DNA from 3 places in the Roseateles paludis genome. Region 3 is predicted to be linked to each of the others. Evidence: predicted binding sites of a transcription regulator. Region 3 holds the regulator's gene; each other region holds the start of a gene.

Region 1 (5,792 bases), on a different contig from region 3:
GTGTACATCGCATAGAGCGTGAAGAGGCCGCCGAGCGAGCTGCCGCCCAGGAAGCGCTGGGCAGGGTCGGCGCGGTACTCGCGCTCGACGAAGGGAATGATGTCCTTCTCGATCGAGGCCAGGAACTTGTCGGCGTGGCCGCTGCCGAAGTTCAGCATCCCGAGCCGCACGGGCGACAGCTCCCAGCCGCGCATCGAGCCGTAGTCGAGGTTCTGGCCCGCGTAGCCCAGGCCCACGATGATCATCTCGGGCAGGACCTTGTCGTAGACCTGGTTGTTGTAGGACACGGCCATGGTGGCGAGGTCCCAGTAGCCGTCGGTCACGAAGAGCACCGGGTAGCGGCGCGCCTTGTCCGTGCCGAAGGACGCCGGCAGGTGGACGTGCAGCTGGTAGCTGCGGCCGTCCGCATTGGTGGGCAGTACGCGCAGCTCGGTGTTGTCGAGGCTGTGCGGCGGGTACTTGGGCGCAGCAGCTTGGGCGTGGGCAGCACTGGTCACGCCGAAGTAGCAGGCGAGGCTCAGGCAGGCGGCGAGGAGGGAGCGACGGTTCATGGGCAGCAGGCGGGTTGAACGAGACGGCGCAGTCTAGTGGCGGCACCCCGCCGACTGCTGAAAGACATGCATGGCCGCCCTGGCAAACCCGCATCATGGTGGGGCAGCAATCCACGTCGAACCCTGAGGTTTGTCGAATCGGGACAACCTCTCTCGTCGCCGCCAAAACCGACATTCACTTTGGAGCAGCCTTATGCGATTCATCATCACGGCCCAGGCCGACCCTCAAGCCGTACCCGCCGACACCAGCGCCGGCTTTGACGAGGCCCTCTTCAAGGCCTACATGCGTTTCAACGAAGAGATGCACAGGGCCGGCGTGCTGGTCGCGTCCGAGGGCCTGAACCCTGCCGCCAAGGGCGCTCGCATTGCCGTGAAGCAGGGCAAGCGCTTTGTGGTGGACGGGCCCTTTGCCGAGTCCAAGGAGCTGGTGGGCGGCTTCTATGTGATTGACGTGCCATCGCTGGACGACGCGATCGCGTGGGCGCTGCGCGCACCCTCGGGCATGGGCGCGGACGACGTCCTGGAGGTGCGCCAACTGACGGGCCCGAACGACCTGCCGCCCGAGATCCTGAAGTTGATCGAGGCATCCGCGCCCCGCTGGAGCGCCGAGGTCTGGAAGACCCATAAGGGCTGAGCTGCCGACCAATGAAAAACGCCCGGCTGGGGCCGGGCGTTGGTGCTTAGGGTGATGCGCGTCAGGCTGCTGCCGTGGCGGGCACGGGCTCGTCGCCCGCCCCCACAAAGAAGCTGCCCAGGTACATCAGCAGCCCGGTGAGGAAGCCCACGCCGCCGCCGAGGCGGATCCAGTAGAAGAAGCGCAGCTGGTCCTGGGTCTGCATGAAGCCCATGGCCTGGCCGTCGGCCGGGATGCGCTGCAGCCAGATCTGCAGGATGCCGGCGCCGGTCAGGGCCAGCACCATCACGCCCATGCTGATGGTCATCACCCAGAAGGCCCACATCTCCAGGTTCTGCGCGCGCTGCGGGTTGGCCTCGCGGCCGCGCAGTATGGGCATGGCGTAGCTGATCATCGCGATCACCACCATCACATAGGCGCCGTAGAAGGCCAGGTGCCCGTGGGCGGCGGTGACCTGGCTGCCGTGGGTGTAGTAGTTGACCGGGCTCAGCGTGTGGATGAAGCCCCAGAGCCCGGCGCCCAGGAAGCCCATCACCGCGCAGCCCACGGTCCAGAGCATGGCAGCCTGGTTGGGGTGCTCGCGCTTGCGACGCTGGACCATGTTGAAGGCAAACAGGGTCATCGCGAAGAAGGGGATGGGTTCCATGGCGCTGAAGACCGAGCCGATCCACTGCCAGTAGCCGGGCAAGCCAATGAAGTAGAAGTGGTGGCCGGTGCCGAGGATGCCGGTGACCAGGGCGAAGGTGATGATCAGGTACATCCACTTGTCGATCACTTCGCGGTCCACGCCCGTGGTCTTGACCAGCAGGAAGGCCAGCAGCGAGGCCAGGATCAGCTCCCACACGCCTTCCACCCACAGGTGGACGACGAACCACCAGTACATCTTGTCGCGCACCAGGTTGTGCGGGTTGACGAAGCTGAACAGGAAGAGCAGCGCCAGCCCCCACAGGCCCAGCAGCAGCACCAGGCTGATGGCCGTCTTGCGGCCCTTGAGCACGGTCATGCTGATGTTGTAGAGGAAGCCCAGCGCCACCACCACGATGCCCGCCTTGGTGGGCAGTGGTTGCTCCAGGAACTCGCGGCCCATGGTGGCGATCAGGTCATTGCCGGTGGCTGCTGCCAGCGTGGCATAGGGCACCAGCAGGTAGCCGAGGATGGTCAGCGCGCCGGCCACCAGGAAGATCCAGAACAGCCACTTGGCCAGCTTGACGCTGTGCAGCTCGGTCTGCGCTTCTTCCGGGATCAGGTAGTAGGCGCTGCCCATGAAGCCCATCAGGAGCCACACGATGAGCAGATTGGTGTGCACCATGCGGGCGATGTTGAAGGGCACGGCCGGGAAGCCGAAGTCGCCGATCAAATACTGCAGCCCGAGCGCGATGCCGAACACGATCTGCCCGACGAAGAGGCCGATGGCGCCCATGAAGTAGAGGCGCGACACCGACTGCGATTGGAATTTCAAGAGACTCATGGTGTTCAACCCTCCTTGTTGGGTGGCCACTGCTCGGTGTTGACGCCATTGGTCCACTTGAGGAACTCGACCAGGTCGTCGAGCTGCTTGTCGTCAAGGTGGAACTGCGGCATCTGGCGGCGGCCCGGCGCGCCGGTGGGCTGCGCCTTCATCCAGGCCTTGATGAACTCAGGGCCACGCCGCGTGACGACATTGCCCAGCTCGGGCGCGAAGTAGGCGCCTTCACCCAGCAGCGTGTGGCAGCCGATGCAGTTGCGCGTCTCCCAGATGCGTTTGCCGCGCTCGACGGCGGGCGTGATCTCAGCCGCCTTCGAACGTTCTGGGATGCGGGTTTCGGTGTGCAGGATCAGCGCTGCAAAGACGAACACGAAAAACAGCGTGCCGCCGTAAAAGATGTTGCGCGCCGCTTGGGCTGTCAAGCCTGGGCTCATGAGGCCTCCGATGGATGCTGTAGGGGACGGGTCGAAGGCTAGGGCTCGGCCCACCGGGCGTCCTTGAAGAGGTTCAAGAAACGGCCGACACAGGCAAGCTGGAGCTCGGTTTGTGGGTGGCCAAAGACTGTATATATTTACAGTTATGCAAGACCCCAGAGACCCTTCCGGCCCAGCTCGGCCGCGCTTTCGCATCGGGCCCGCGCAGCCGCAGATCGTGCCGCTTGCCTCCATCAAGGGGCGAGGCAGTGCCACCGCCATGCCGCACCGCTTCGAGCGTGTGGAGCGCGAGCAGGTGGACGACGGCTGGGGCACGCTTGACCAGGACGCCCAGAACGAGCGCCTGGCCCCGCAGACGCAGATCATCGAAGAGCGTGCCGGGCGCATCCTGTCCAGCAACCAGTCGCCCGACATCTCCTTCGACCTCTCCATCAACCCCTACCGGGGCTGCGAGCACGGCTGCATCTACTGCTTTGCGCGGCCCACGCACAGCTACCTCAACCTCTCGCCGGGGTTGGACTTTGAAACGCACATCGTGGCCAAGGTCAACGCCGCCGAGCGCCTGCGCGAGGCCCTGGCCAGCCGCGCCTACGAGCCCGCGGCCTTGGTAATCGGCACCGCCACCGACGCCTACCAGCCCATCGAGCGCCAGCTCGGCCTCACGCGCGCCTGCATCGAGGTGCTGGTGGCCGCACGGCACCCGTTCTCCATCGTCACCAAGTCTGCCGGCATCGAGCGCGACCTGGACCTGCTCGCCCCGCATGCCGCGCGTGGCCTGTGCAGCGTCTACCTGTCGGTCACCTCGCTGGACAACGACCTTTCCCGCATCCTGGAGCCCCGCGCTGCGGCGCCCGAGCGGCGGCTGCAGGCGATACGGCGGCTGAGCGAGGCGGGGGTGCCGGTGGGCGTGAGCGTGTCGCCGGTGATCCCCTTCCTCAACGAGCCTGAGATCGAGCGCATCCTGGAGGCCGCCGCGGCCGCCGGCGCCGGCAGTGCCTTCAGCATCCCGCTGCGCCTGCCCTGGGAGGTGAACCCCTTGTTCCAGGACTGGCTGCAACGCCACTTCCCCGACCGCGCCGAGCGCGTGATGGCACGCGTGCGCGACATGCGCGGCGGCAAGGACAACGACGCCCGCTTCGGCAGCCGCATGCGCGGCGAGGGCCTGTGGGCCGAGCTGATGCACCAGCGCTTCAGGCGCGCGGCCAACAAGCTCGGCCTGCGGCGCGAGCGGCGGCCGGTGGACCTGAGCCAGTTCGTGCGGCCTTCCGTCCAGGGGCAGGGCGCGCTTTTCTGAAACACTCGGCTTCATGCTTGCCCCCACCCCTGCCTTCACCCTCGACCTCAGCGGCGCGCCGCTCGACGCGCGCCTGCGCTGGCACTGCGAGCCGCCTGACTGGCGCGTGGGTGACGGGCGCCTGCGTGTGGCCACTGCCGCCGGGACGGACTTCTGGCAGCGCACGCACTACGGCTTCGAGGCCGACAACGGCCACTTCCTCTGCCTGGAGGCCGAGGGCGACTTTGTGCTGACCACCTGCGTGCTCGGGCAGCCCGTGCACCAGTACGACCAGGCCGGCTTGATGCTGCGCGTCTCGCCCAGTTGCTGGATCAAGACCTCGGTCGAGTTCGAGCCTGCAGAAGCCACCAACCGCCTGGGCGCGGTCGTCACCAACCACCAGTACTCGGACTGGTCGACCCAGCCGCTGGCCAAGTCGGTGGACCGGGTGTGGTTTCGTCTGCGGGCCGAGGGCTGCGACTGCATCGTCGAGACCTCGCTCGACGGCCGGCACTGGGAGCAGATCCGCATGGCGCGGCTGCAGGAACGCGACGCGTCACTGCCGGTGCAATGCGGGCTCTACGCCTGCAGCCCCAAGGCGGCGGGCTATCTGGCGGACTTTGAGCTGCTGAGCTTCCAGCCCGGGCGGCTTTGACGCCATGCTGGCACCTCAGGGGCAGCCAGCGAGCAAATCCCACTCGGCCTTGTAGACGTCGGCGCGCGCGCCCATCCAGCCCATCACTGTGTGGAAGATGTGGTCGTGCGAGACCGGCTGCCGGCGCTTGGCCGTGAGGCAGGCCGCACGATCGGCCTGCGGGGTCCAGAGGATCATGGGCACATGGGTCTGCTCGCGCGGGGCCATGGCATAGGGCATGCCGTGTAGGTAGAGGCCCTTCTCGCCGAGGGACTCGCCGTGGTCGCTGACGTAATACATGCCGGGCGTGAAGCGAGCTTGCTGGCCTTGCAGCCAGCCGATGGCGCGGGCCAGCATGCGGTCTGTCGTGGCGATGGTGTTGTCGTAGCCGTTGATGACCTCCTCGCGCGCGCAGCGCTGCAACGCATTGCTGCGGCACTCGGGCTGGAAGGGCTTGAGGTCAGGCGGTGAGCGCTTGTAGTAGGCGGGGCCGTGGCTGCCCATCTGGTGCAGCACCAACACCACGCCACGCTTCACGCGCTCGGGGTCCAGCGCGGCGATGCGCTTGTCCAGCTCGTGCAGCAGGGCTTCGTCAAAGCATTCTTCGCCATCGCACAGGCCGGGTGGCAAGGCGGCGGCGCCGGGGGGCAGCTGCGGGGTCTCGGCGTTGGGCACGCGCTCGCACAGGCCCTTGCAGCCGGACTGGTTGTCCAGCCACAGCACGGCCAGGCCGGCGCGTTGCAGCACGTCGAGCAGGTTTTCGGTCGAGGCGCGTGGGTCGAAGGCTTCTCGCCCCAGCGG
Region 2 (5,792 bases), on a different contig from region 3:
TGGCGTGCGGGGGGCTGAAACGGGCTGTGCAGGCATCGTCGGAGGGGCGGATCGCCCTGGGGCGGCCGACCGGCTGCAGGGGCATTCGGCAATGTAGCACGCGGGTTTTTGCGTAGAGCTTACGCCGGAGGGCTGAAACGCCGCACCGGGCCCCGCGGCGTGTCTGAAGCGGCACAGTTGCGGCACAAATGGCCAGCCCAAGGCCCCGCCCAACGGCCGTCGGCGCCTCCTTTTGGGGCTGCCAGACCTCGCCAGGCGCGGCATTCCGCCCCGCAGGCGCCAACCTGGTGCCTGGCGCCAAGCTCAGCTTGCGCCCGACACGAAGCCGGCATTGGGGTCTTGCTGAGGGGCTTGGTCGCCCTGTGTGTGATTCAGTCGGTGTCTGCGTCGCCACCACCGCCACCGCCTCGCAGCAGTTGGCGCACCACGTCAGCGCCAAAGCCCCGCGCGGCCAGGAAGCGGGATTGGCGCGCCCAGTCCGCAGCGTCGGCCGGGCCTTGGCCACCAAAGCGCTTGCGCCACACCAGCCGGGCCCGGTCCAGCTCGGAAGCACGCAACTGCGCCTGCTGCTCGGCGTCGAGCGCCAGCCCATGCTGGGCCAGCTCCAGCCGGATGCGCTGGGTGCCCAGGCGACTGGCGCGCGTGTAGACGCGCGACTCAATGAAGCGGGCCTCGCTCAGGTGACCGGCGGCGGCGAGCTCATCCAGCAGCGCGTCCACCTCGGCGGCGGCATCGGGCGGGTCGGCGTCTTCATCGCCCTGGCGCGCCTGCTCCTTTTGCAGCACCCGCAGCAGCTTGCGCCGCAGCTCCAGCCGGCTGTGCTCGCGCTGCGCCAGCCAGCCCAGGGCTCGGGCGCGCAGCGAAAGCGGCGCGCCCTTCACGGCGCGGGCAGCCGGTAGTTGAGGGTGTAGTGGTGTTGGCCGGCTTCGATGCGCAGCGCAAACTCGCCGGCCAGCCCCAGCAGCTCACCCGTGCCCGAGCCCGGGACCACGTCGATGCGCAGGTGCTGGCTGCCACCACCCATGCTGCCGCTGTGCTGCAAGACGAAGCTGCCGCTGCGCCCGTGCAGCACGCCGGTCACCCGCTCGATGGCCACATAGCCGGCTGAGCCCGGCACCGGCGTGGTGGCGGTGAGCATCTCGCCCTCGCCGGTGGCCACCAGGTCGCCCTCGAACTGCTTGCTGAGCTTGAGCCGCCCCAGGCTCACCCCCTCGGACGCCTGGGCGTCAACCAGAGGTTGCATGCGGACGGAGAAAGTGCCGGTGGCGGTGTGGGACATGGGAGAAAGGCGGATCTTGTTTTAGCAAAGCCGCATGGCTTACTCGCTGTCGCTCGCAAGCTCGTCGCCGCCGCCGATGGCGACGACGCCTACCGCTTCGCGGATGCGGTTTTCAATCTCACGAGCAATATCCGGGTTCTCGCGGAGGAACTCGCGGGCGTTGTCCTTGCCTTGGCCGATCTTTTCGCCCTGATAGGCGTACCAGGCGCCAGACTTGTCGACGATCTTGTGGACGACGCCCATGTCAACGATCTCGCCCTCGCGGCTGATGCCTTCGCCGTAGAGGATGTCGAATTCGGCCGTCTTGAACGGGGGGCTGACCTTGTTCTTGACGACCTTGACCTTGGTCTCGGAGCCGATGACCTCCTCGCCCTTCTTGATCGAGCCGATGCGGCGGATGTCGAGGCGGACCGAGGAATAGAACTTGAGCGCATTGCCGCCGGTGGTCGTCTCGGGGCTGCCGAACATGACGCCGATCTTCATGCGGATCTGGTTGATGAAGATGACCGTGCAGTTGGTCTTCTTGATGGTGGCGGTCAGCTTGCGCAGGGCCTGGCTCATCAATCTAGCCTGCAAACCCGGCAGTTGGTCACCCATCTCGCCTTCGATTTCAGCCTTGGGCGTCAGGGCAGCGACCGAGTCGATCACCACCAGGTCCACCGAGCCGGAGCGCACCAGGGCGTCCACGATCTCCAGCGCCTGCTCGCCGGTGTCGGGCTGGCTGATCAGCATGTCCTGCAGGTTGACGCCCAGCTTTTGGGCGTACTGCACATCCAGCGCGTGCTCGGCGTCGATGAAGGCGCAGGTGCCACCGATCTTTTGCATCTCGGCAATGACCTGCAGGGTCAGTGTCGTCTTGCCGGAGGACTCGGGGCCGTAGATCTCGATCACCCGGCCGCGCGGCAGGCCACCAATGCCCAGGGCGATGTCCAGGCCCAGGGAGCCGGTGGAGACGACCTGGATGTCCTCGATCACCTCACCCTCGCCGAGCCGCATGATCGAACCCTTGCCAAACTGCTTTTCGATCTGGGCGAGAGCGGCTTGCAGGGCCTTGGCTTTTTCGGTGTTCAGGGCGGCGGGGGCGGTGCTCATGGTGGGGTCCTTGCTCGACAGAGAGGGTGGGATTCCGAACAGTGTGAACAGCTGTTTGGCTGGATGAATGAACAGTAGTCTAGGGGTGAGTAAATCGGCAATCCACGAGTTTTTAGTCAGTTTGCCTGATAATAAAGCATGCCCTTGCCTGACCCTGCCTTGCCGGATGAACGCTGGCGCCAAGCCCACCTGGGCCATTGGCTCTACCTGGCGGGTCGGCGCTTCGAAGAGCGCGTGCTGACCCTGGTGGGGCGCAGCCCGCGGGCGCCGCTGGCCCTCGCCAACCTGGCCGCGCGCGGCCAGGTGACGGCCGCCCACCTGCATGTGACGCGGCACCTGCGCCAGGGCGGCGATCGCCTGACCGACCTCGCCCTGCGCGCCGGGATGAGCAAGCAGGCCATGGCCGACCTGGTCGACCAATGCCTGGCCTGGGGCCTGGTGCTGCGCGAGCCCGACCCACAGGACCGCCGCGCCCGGCGCATCCGCTTCACGCCGACAGGGCTGGACTGGCTGGCCGCCTTCCAGGACGCCATCGAACGCGCCGAAGCCGAGGCCCGGGCCGAGTTGGGCGAGGACGTGCTGACCGTCGTACGCCTGGGCCTGGAGGCCTACGCAACGAGCCCGGACTAGCGCCTGCTAACCCTAGGGCAATGGGTCGCGAAGGCCCGCCACAAGGGGCCAATCAAGGCGCGGCTCGCCGCCCGCACTCGCGTGCGGGCCCGGGGCGCAACGCCGAGGGGCCCCTTGTGGCGGGCCTTCCCGGAGGGTTGTGACCAAAACAACCGCACGCCGCGTTGCAAATCCTCGTCGGGGGCCGACCCCGACTTGCGGTTTGCGCCTTGCTTGCGGCTGTTTTGGTCACAACGCGGCCCATTGCCCTAGGGCTAACAGGCGCCAGCTCAAAGCCCAGCACTTCCACGCTCCCCGGCGCGCGCCAATCGTCGGACACTCGCAGACGGGCTGCAAAGGACGCAGCCGGAACTGCCTGCGATGCGACTCCTCATTGCCGAAGACGATCAAGTGCTTGCCGATGGCCTGCTGCGCGCCCTGCGCGCCTCGGGCTATGCGGTGGACCGCGTGGCCACGGGTACCGAGGCCGACACTGCCCTGGCCACGCACGAGTTCGACCTGCTCATCCTCGACCTCGGCCTGCCGCGCCTGCATGGGCTGGAGGTGTTGCGCAAGCTGCGTGGGCGCGGCTCCAGCATGCCAGTGCTCATCCTCACGGCGGCCGACAGCGTCGAGCAGCGCGTGCAGGGCCTGGACCTGGGTGCCGACGACTACATGGCCAAGCCCTTCTCGCTGCAGGAGCTTGAAGCCCGCGTGCGGGCGCTGACCCGGCGCGGCCTGGGCACGGCGGGCAGCGTGATCAAGCACGGGCCGCTGACCTTCGACGCCACCGGCCGCGTGGCCTACATCAACGAGCAGATGATCGAACTCTCGGCCCGCGAGATCTCGCTGCTGGAGGTGCTGCTGCAGCGCGCCGGCCGCCTGGTCAGCAAGGAGCAGCTCGTCGAGCAGCTGTGCGAGTGGGGCGAAGAGGTGAGCAACAACGCCATCGAGGTCTACATCCACCGCCTGCGCAAGAAGATCGAGCAGGGCCCCATCCGCATCGCCACGGTGCGCGGCCTGGGCTATTGCCTTGAAAAAATAGCTGCATGAGCCAGCCCTGACCTGGCGCCACAAGCGACCGTAGCCCCCACGGCCTGATGCCCGATCGATCGCCTTCGCAACAGGGCTCGCTGTTCGGCGAGATCCTGGACTGGATGCTGGCGCCGCTGCTGCTGATCTGGCCGATCAGCGTCGCGCTGACCTGGCTGGTGGCGCAGGGCATTGCGAGCCGGCCCTATGACCGTGAGCTTGGCGAGGTGGCGCGCGGCTTGGCCCTGCAGTCGGCCGCCACCACACCCTCCGCCCGCACCAAGACCCGCTACGCACTGGCTCCCGAAGCCGCTGCGCTGCTGCGCGCCGATGCCTCGGACACCATCTACTACCAGGTGCTGGGCCTGCGCGGCGAGCTGCTGGCCGGTGACGCCAAACTGCCCGTGCCCACCGACGACGCACCGCCCGTGCCCTGGGAGCTGCACTTCCGCGACGACGAGGTCGGCATCGACGCCGTGCGTATTGCCTACCTGTGGTTTGCGCCCGAAGGCGCCGCCAAGGGCAGCCCGCTGATGCTGGTCCAGGTGGCCGAGACCGACGGCAAGCGCGCCCAGCTCACCAACGACATCATCAAGGGCGTCATCCTGCCGCAGTTCGTCATCCTGCCGCTGGCCGTGCTGCTGGTGTGGCTGGCCCTGGCGCGCGGCATCGCGCCGCTGAACGAGCTGCAGCACCGCATCCGCTCACGCGAGAGCAATGACCTCAGCCCCATCGACGAGGCCCGCGTGCCCGACGAGGTGGCCCCGCTGGTCCGCGCCATCAATGACCTGCTCGCCCGGCTCGACTCCTCGATCAGCCGCCAGAAGCACTTCCTGGCCGACGCCGCCCACCAGCTCAAAACGCCGCTGGCGGGCCTGCGCACCCAGGCCGAGTTCATCCAGCGCGAGATCGACGCCGGCCGCAGTTCGCCCGAAGATCTCAAGCGCTCGCTGCAGCAGATCGCCCGCGCCAGCGAGCGTGGCGCCCACACCGTCAACCAGCTGCTCTCCATGGCGCGCGCCGAGGATGCCGAGCAGGCCCTCAACCGCGAGCCCGTCAACCTGGCGGATGTCGCCGTCGAGACCGTGCGCGACTTCGTGCCCCGCGCGCTGGAGCGCCGACTCGACCTGGGCTACGAAGGCGTCCAGCCCGACGCCGCACGCCTGCGCGTGCACGGCCTGCCCGTGCTGCTTGGTGAGCTGGTGCGCAACCTCGTGGACAACGCCCTGCTCTACACCCCGGCGGGCGGCACCGTCACCGTGCGCGTGACCGAAGACCCCTTCGGCCAGGTCGTGGTGCTGCAGGTCGAGGACTCCGGCCCCGGCATCCCGCCGGCCGAGCGGGACAAGGTCTTCCAGCCCTTCTACCGGGCGCTCGGCACCGGCGTCGAAGGCTCGGGCCTGGGCCTGGCCATCGTGCAGGAGATCGTGCAGCAGCATGAGGCCTCCCTGGTGCTCGACGACACCCGCGTGCGCCGCGTGGCCGGCGGCGAGCTGGCCGACGGGCAAGGCCCTGGCGCCCGTTTCACCATCCGCTTCCAGGCACGCATGGCGTCGGCCACGGCCGAGCCGGAAAACAGCACCTGAATCCCCCCTTTTTTGCGGGCAGCGCACCGGCCCGACTTCTGATAGGGGTCTGCGCCCCCGATTTCCTGCGGACTAGTTCACACCCGACCCTCGCAGCCCCCCCGCACGCGGGAGCCCCGGGGTCGTGCAAAAGCAGAACCACCCGTGCACAGTCCAACCCATCGACTCGCCACCCCCGGCTGCCCACCCTAGCT
Region 3 (5,792 bases):
CAAATGGTCGCGATCCCCTTCTTGCTGTTCGACGGCTCGCTGTTCGGTGTCATCACGACACGGCTGTGGGGAACCTGGCTGATCCTCGCCGCCGTCGTACTGACCATCTGGTCGATGGTCTATTACCTGCGCAAGGCCATCCCGGAAATCCGCGCGAAGGCCGGCTGAGCCCGCCCGGTGCCGTGATGGCACCCGGCGCCCGCGGGGCCTACTTGTATCGGGACTTTTCCCGGCCTCTTGCGACGGAGTCCAACGCATAGAATGCCCGTCCCATTTGCAGTATTCGACGCGTGGTGAAGCCTTCGGGTGTCCAGATACTGCGCAATTGATGGGGTTCAGATTCCTTCCGCCGCCCGTTCAGACCCTCGCATGGCGCGAGCACTTGAAGTGGCTGCGGGTTCCCAATGAATAGAGGGGGCTGCCAGCGTGAACAAGTCCGAGTTGATCGATCACATCGCCAAACAGGCCGACATTTCCAAGGCCGCTGCGGGCCGCGCTCTGGAGGCGCTGATCGGTGGTGTGAAGTCCACGCTCAAGAAGAGCGGGACCGTCTCCATCGTCGGCTTCGGCAGCTTCAGCATCACCAAGCGCGCCGCGCGCTCCGGCCGCAATCCGCGCACCGGCGCGACCATCAAGATCAAGTCCGCCAAGGTGCCCAAGTTCAAACCAGGCAAGGCCCTCAAGGACGCGGTCAACTGACCCGACCCTCCACCGGGTTCATGAATCCGGGTGCTTAGCTCAGTTGGTAGAGCAGCGCCCTTACAAGGCGCGGGTCGGCGGTTCGAGCCCGTCAGCACCCACCAGTCGGTTTGCAGGGCGGCCTAGAATCCGCGTCCTTGCCCTAGACCTCAGCAAAGGCGAACCTCGGTTCGCCTTTGTCGCGTGAGGTGCGTCCTGCCAGCAAACACAGCTGCGCCGGCTTGCATCCAGACACTGCCCACACGCAGAACTCAGAGACCGTTCAGATGTTTGATTTCGTCCGCCAACACAACCGGCTGTTCCAGTTCGTTCTGATGTTGCTGATCCTGCCCTCCTTCGCCTTTGTGGGGATGCAGAGCTACACCAGCATGATGGGTGGCACCAACACGGCGGTGGCCACGGTGGATGGGCGCAAGATCACGCAGGGCGAGTGGGACCAGGCTCACAAAGAGCAAACCAATCGCGTGCGCCAGCAGTCGCCCAATGTCGACCCCAAGCTGCTCGACTCGCCGCGCGCCAAGTACCAGGCGCTGGAAGGCCTGGTCAGCGAGCGCGTGCTTGAAGCTGCGGCAGCCTCCCAGCACTTCACGCCGTCTGAGCAGCGCATCACGGAGATCTTCTGGCGCGATCCTCAGTTCGAGTTCCTGCGCAACCCCGATGGCACCGTCAATCAGACCGTGCTGGCCGCGCAAGGCATGTCGCCCGGCATGCTCAAGCAGCGCCTGGCCAAGCAGCTTGCTCTGCAACAGGTGACACAAGGGGTGGAGACATCTGCCTTTGGTGGCGCCGCTGCGTCAAAGATCGCGTTCGACGCCTTGCTGCAGCAGCGTGAGATCCAGGTGCAGCGATTCGACCCGCAGGAGTTCGCGGCCAAGCTCAGCCCGACGGATGCCGAGTTGGAAGCTTTCTACAAGGACCCCGCCAACGCCGCCCAGTTCCAACTGCCCGAGCAGGCGCAAATTCAGTACGTGGTGCTCGACCTAGAAGCGCTCAAGAAGGACGTGAGCTTCACCGAGGACAACCTCCGCAGCTACTACGCTGAGAACGCCAATCGCTATGGCGTGCCGGAAGAGCGCCGCGCCAGCCACATCCTGATCAAGGCCGAACGCAACGATCCCAAGGACGTGCGTGACAAGGCCAAGGCCAAGGCCACCGAGTTGCTAGCCCAGGTTCGCAAGGCGCCAGGCAGCTTCGCGGAAGTGGCCAAGCAGAACTCGCAGGATGAAGGCTCCGCCAAGTCCGGCGGCGACCTCGACTTCTTCTCGCGCGGCGCCATGGTCAAGGAGTTCGACGCTGCCGTCTACGCGATGAAGCAGGGCGAGATCTCCGATCTCGTCGAAACGGATTTCGGCTTCCACATCATCCAGCTCACCGCCGTCCGTGGTGGCGACAAGAAGCCTTTCGAGGCCGTGCGTGCTGAAGTCGAGGCCGAAGTGCGTAAGCAACTGGCGCAGCGCCGCTACGCTGAGGCGGCCGAGCAATTCGGCAATCTGGTCTACGAGCAATCCGACAGCCTGCAGCCGGTGGCTGACAAGCTCAAGCTCCAAGTCCAGACCGCGACCGTGCTGAAGCAGCCCGCTGCCGGTGCATCCGGCCCGTTGGCTTCGGCCAAGCTGCTGGACGCCGTGTTTGGCGCGGACGCACTGCGCAACAAGCGCAATACCGAAGCCGTTGAGACGGCGCCCAGCCAGTTGGTGTCCGCGCGGGTGGTTCAGCATCTGCCCGCCCGCGTGCTGCCCTTTGCCGAGGTTCAGGCCAAAGTTCGTGACGCATGGATCCGCAAGGCTGCGCAGGCACAGGCTCGCAAGGTCGGCCAGGACCGGCTTGCCGCGCTCAAGGCCGGCAACGCTGCTGAAGGACTGTCTGCCGCCAAAGTCATCTCGCGCGCTGCACCGCAGGACCTGACCCGCAAGGCGCTGGAAGCGGTGCTATCGGCCGATGCCACCAAGCTGCCAGCCTGGGTCGGCGTCGAAACCGAAGACGGTGGCTACCTGGTGGCCCGCATCAACGCCCTCCAGGCTCGGGATGAAAAGGTCATCGATGCGCAGCGCGCTGGCCAGCAGTTCTCGGCCGTGTGGTCTCGCGCGGAAGGCGCCGCCTTCATGAACGCCCTCAAGTCCCACTACAAGGCCAGCATCAAGGTGCCCGCACCGGCAGCCTCAGAAGCCGCTGGCGGCTGAGTTCAGCCCATGCCCGAGGCGCCTGCCATAGAGGCAAGGGGCCTGGTTTTGGTCTATACTCTTCGACTCTCGACGGTGGCTGTAGCTCAGTTGGTAGAGTCCAGGATTGTGATTCCTGTTGTCGTGGGTTCGAGTCCCATCAGCCACCCCAAAACACCATGAGAAAAGCCCGCGTCAGCGGGCTTTCTTGTTTGTGCGCAGCCTCAACTCAGCGGCTGCCCAGTCTGGCCCACAAGGGCGGTTTCAGTCAAAGCCTCCCGTGCGAATCAGACCCACGGCCAGCCCCTCGATGGCAAAAGGCTCGGCGCCCTCGGTGACGCGGATTGGCTTGAAGTTGGGGTTCTCAGGCAACAGCTCGATGACCGCGCCGCTGCGCTTGAAGCGCTTCACGGTCACTTCGTCGCCCAATCGGGCCACCACGATCTGGCCATTGCGCGCCTCTCGGGTTGATTGCACGGCAAGCAGGTCACCGTCGAGCATGCCGACGTCCCGCATGCTCATGCCCTTGATGCGCAGCAGGTAGTCAGGCCGACGCGCGAACATGCTGGGCTCCACGGCATATGTCTGCTCCACATGCTCTTGCGCCAGGATGGGCGAGCCGGCGGCAACCCGGCCGACGAGAGGCAGCAGCAGCTGGGTGATGCCGGGGATTGGCAGGCTGGGCTGCTCTTGCCGACGGGCACGGTTCACGGCGCGCAGGGCGTCTGACTTCAAGCGGATGCCGCGCGAGGTCCCGCCAAGCAGCTCGATCACGCCCTTGCGGGCCAGTGCCTGAAGGTGTTCCTCCGCGGCATTGGCTGACTTGAAGCCCAGCTCCGCCGCGATTTCGGCGCGGGTGGGCGGTGCGCCGGTTTGCTCGATGGCGTCCTTGACGAGATCGAAGATCTGTTGCTGCCGGGCGGTAAGCTTGGGCGAGTTCTGCACGAAGGCTCCTGCCTGTGAGTTTGTCCAGTATCTGTATTTTTAACCAGGAACCCATCACATGCCAAGCAGCGCACCCGTGATCTTGGTTCTGGGCACCGGCGGGACGATCGCGGGGCTGGCCGAATCGCCGGCCACAAGCGGTCGTTATCAAGCCGCCCAATTGCCCGTTGCTGCCTTGGCGGCCTCGGCGCCGGGCGTTGCGGGCTACCGTATCGAGGCTCAGCAAGTGCTGCAGATCGATAGCAAGGACTTGAACTTCGGTGATTGGCTCGCGCTAGTGGATGCCCTTCAGGCGGCTCAGCGGCGGCCTGAGGTGAGGGGCATCGTGATCACCCACGGCACCGACACCCTGGAGGAGACTGCCTACTTTCTGCACCAGGTGCTGATGCCCAGCAAGCCCATCGTGCTCACCGCAGCGATGCGGCCTGCCAATGCGCCCGATGCCGATGGCCCGAGAAATCTGGCCGACGCCCTGGTCGTGGCGGCGTCCGCGGCAGGCGGAGCGATCCTGGTGTGCATGGCGGGCGCGGTACATGCCGCCGGGGTGCTGCGCAAAGCCCATACGACCGCCGTCGACGCATTCACGTCGGATGACGAACCTCTGGCCGGGAAGGTCGAGGCCGGCCACTACGTCCTGGGCGAGATCACCAATGGACCTGCGCCGGTGGCGCATCTCGCACTACCTCCCGTCGGCGGTTGGCCCTGGGTCGAGATCGTCGAGAACCACGTGCACGCCGACGGGCGGGCCGTGCAAGCGCTGGTGCAGGCTGGGGTGCACGGGCTCGTCGCGGCCGGGACGGGCAATGGCACGCTCAGCCAGCCTTTGGAAGCCGCATTGCGGCTGGCTGAGCAATCCGGCGTGCGCGTGGTGCGTGCCAGCCGGTGCCTGGTGGGGCCGGTGAGCACTGAGCCCGGGCTGCTGCCCGTGGCGCGCAGCACCAGCCCGGTGAAGGCCCGGATCGACCTGCTGCTCGAATTGCTAGGGGCGCAATCGTCGCAAGCCGCCCGGGCTTGATCAGCCGCTTGATCAGCCGTCAGACGATGTTCAGGCTGACGTCGATGTTGCCGCGCGTGGCGTTCGAGTAGGGGCAGACCTCGTGCGCGGCGGCCACCAGGGCCTCCAGTGCGGAACGCTCCATGCTCGGCACCGAAATGTTCATCACGACGGCGATGCCGAAGGCGCCAGCTTTGCCGGTCATCGGGCCGATGCTGACTTGGCTGGTGATGGACACCTCGGACGGCAGCACCTGCTTCTGGCGGGCAGCCACGGCCTTCATCGCGCCGATGAAGCAGGCCGAATAGCCGGCAGCAAACAGTTGCTCAGGGTTGGTGCCCGGGCCGCCGGCGCCGTGCAATTCCTTGGGCGTCGAGAGGGTCACTTCCAGCGCGCCGTCCGAAGACTTGGCGGTACCGGCGCGGCCCCCCGTGGCAGTGGCAGTGGCGGTGTAGAGGGCGGTGTCGATGGCCATGTGGGCTCCTTGGTGGTTGAGGGGTAAGGCTTAGGAATTTGAGGCGTCAGCAGCACTGGTCAGTTGGCTACGCAACAGGTGCAGACGGGCCGTGAGTTGGCTGACTTCTTCGAGATTGCAGCCGGTGGCGCAGGCAATCTGGGCCGGGATATCGAGAGCCCGGGCGCGCAGCCGTTTGCCGGCAGCCGTCAGGGCCAGGTGGACACGACGCTCGTCCTGCGCCGAGCGCTGGCGCCGCACCAGGCCCTGGGCCTCCAGGCGCTTGAGCAGCGGCGTCAGGGTGCCGGAGTCCAGCCCCAAGCGCTGCCCAAGCTCAGAGACGCCTGGGCCATCCTGCTCCCAGAGCACCAGCATCACCAGGTACTGCGGATAGGTCAGGCCGAGAGGCGCAAGCAGGGGCTTGTAGAGCTTGGTGGTGGCCAGCGATGCGGCGTACAGCGCAAAGCACAGCTGCTGGTCCAGACGCAGCCAGGCCGCACGGGGATCGTGGGCTGGGTCGGCTGTACCGGCGGTGGCTTGT

What was found. Region 3 encodes LexA, which represses DNA repair genes until DNA is damaged. Its sites were predicted from a motif close to ACTGTATNNNNATACAGT; they were not measured.
Region 1: ABDJ85_RS14855 (PA0069 family radical SAM protein) is a predicted target of LexA. The motif match lies at 3,211-3,228, and genes of this name have one in related genera.
Region 2: recA (recombinase RecA) is a predicted target of LexA. The motif match lies at 2,430-2,447, and genes of this name have one in related genera.

What each region holds. Positions count from the first base shown of each region.
Region 1 covers NZ_JBDPZD010000004.1:218,642-224,433, reverse strand. The annotation lists gene ABDJ85_RS14875 (alpha/beta hydrolase) at 1-551, opposite strand, end outside; gene ABDJ85_RS14870 (YciI family protein) at 745-1,185, shown strand; gene ABDJ85_RS14865 (cbb3-type cytochrome c oxidase subunit I) at 1,247-2,653, opposite strand; gene ABDJ85_RS14860 (c-type cytochrome) at 2,659-3,084, opposite strand; gene ABDJ85_RS14855 (PA0069 family radical SAM protein) at 3,344-4,378, shown strand; gene ABDJ85_RS14850 (DUF1349 domain-containing protein) at 4,392-5,012, shown strand; gene ABDJ85_RS14845 (phosphoethanolamine transferase) at 5,028-5,792, opposite strand, start outside.
Region 2 covers NZ_JBDPZD010000001.1:149,671-155,462, forward strand. The annotation lists gene ABDJ85_RS00745 (RecX family transcriptional regulator) at 372-881, opposite strand; gene ABDJ85_RS00750 (DUF3224 domain-containing protein) at 878-1,279, opposite strand; gene recA (recombinase RecA) at 1,319-2,371, opposite strand; gene ABDJ85_RS00760 (MarR family winged helix-turn-helix transcriptional regulator) at 2,510-3,001, shown strand; gene ABDJ85_RS00765 (response regulator) at 3,362-4,033, shown strand; gene ABDJ85_RS00770 (sensor histidine kinase) at 4,081-5,598, shown strand.
Region 3 covers NZ_JBDPZD010000003.1:556,329-562,120, forward strand. The annotation lists gene pgsA (CDP-diacylglycerol--glycerol-3-phosphate 3-phosphatidyltransferase) at 1-168, shown strand, start outside; gene ABDJ85_RS13755 (HU family DNA-binding protein) at 427-699, shown strand; tRNA gene ABDJ85_RS13760 (tRNA-Val) at 728-803, shown strand; gene ABDJ85_RS13765 (SurA N-terminal domain-containing protein) at 966-2,879, shown strand; tRNA gene ABDJ85_RS13770 (tRNA-His) at 2,955-3,030, shown strand; gene lexA (transcriptional repressor LexA) at 3,123-3,803, opposite strand; gene ABDJ85_RS13780 (asparaginase) at 3,880-4,818, shown strand; gene ABDJ85_RS13785 (organic hydroperoxide resistance protein) at 4,838-5,272, opposite strand; gene ABDJ85_RS13790 (MarR family winged helix-turn-helix transcriptional regulator) at 5,303-5,792, opposite strand, start outside.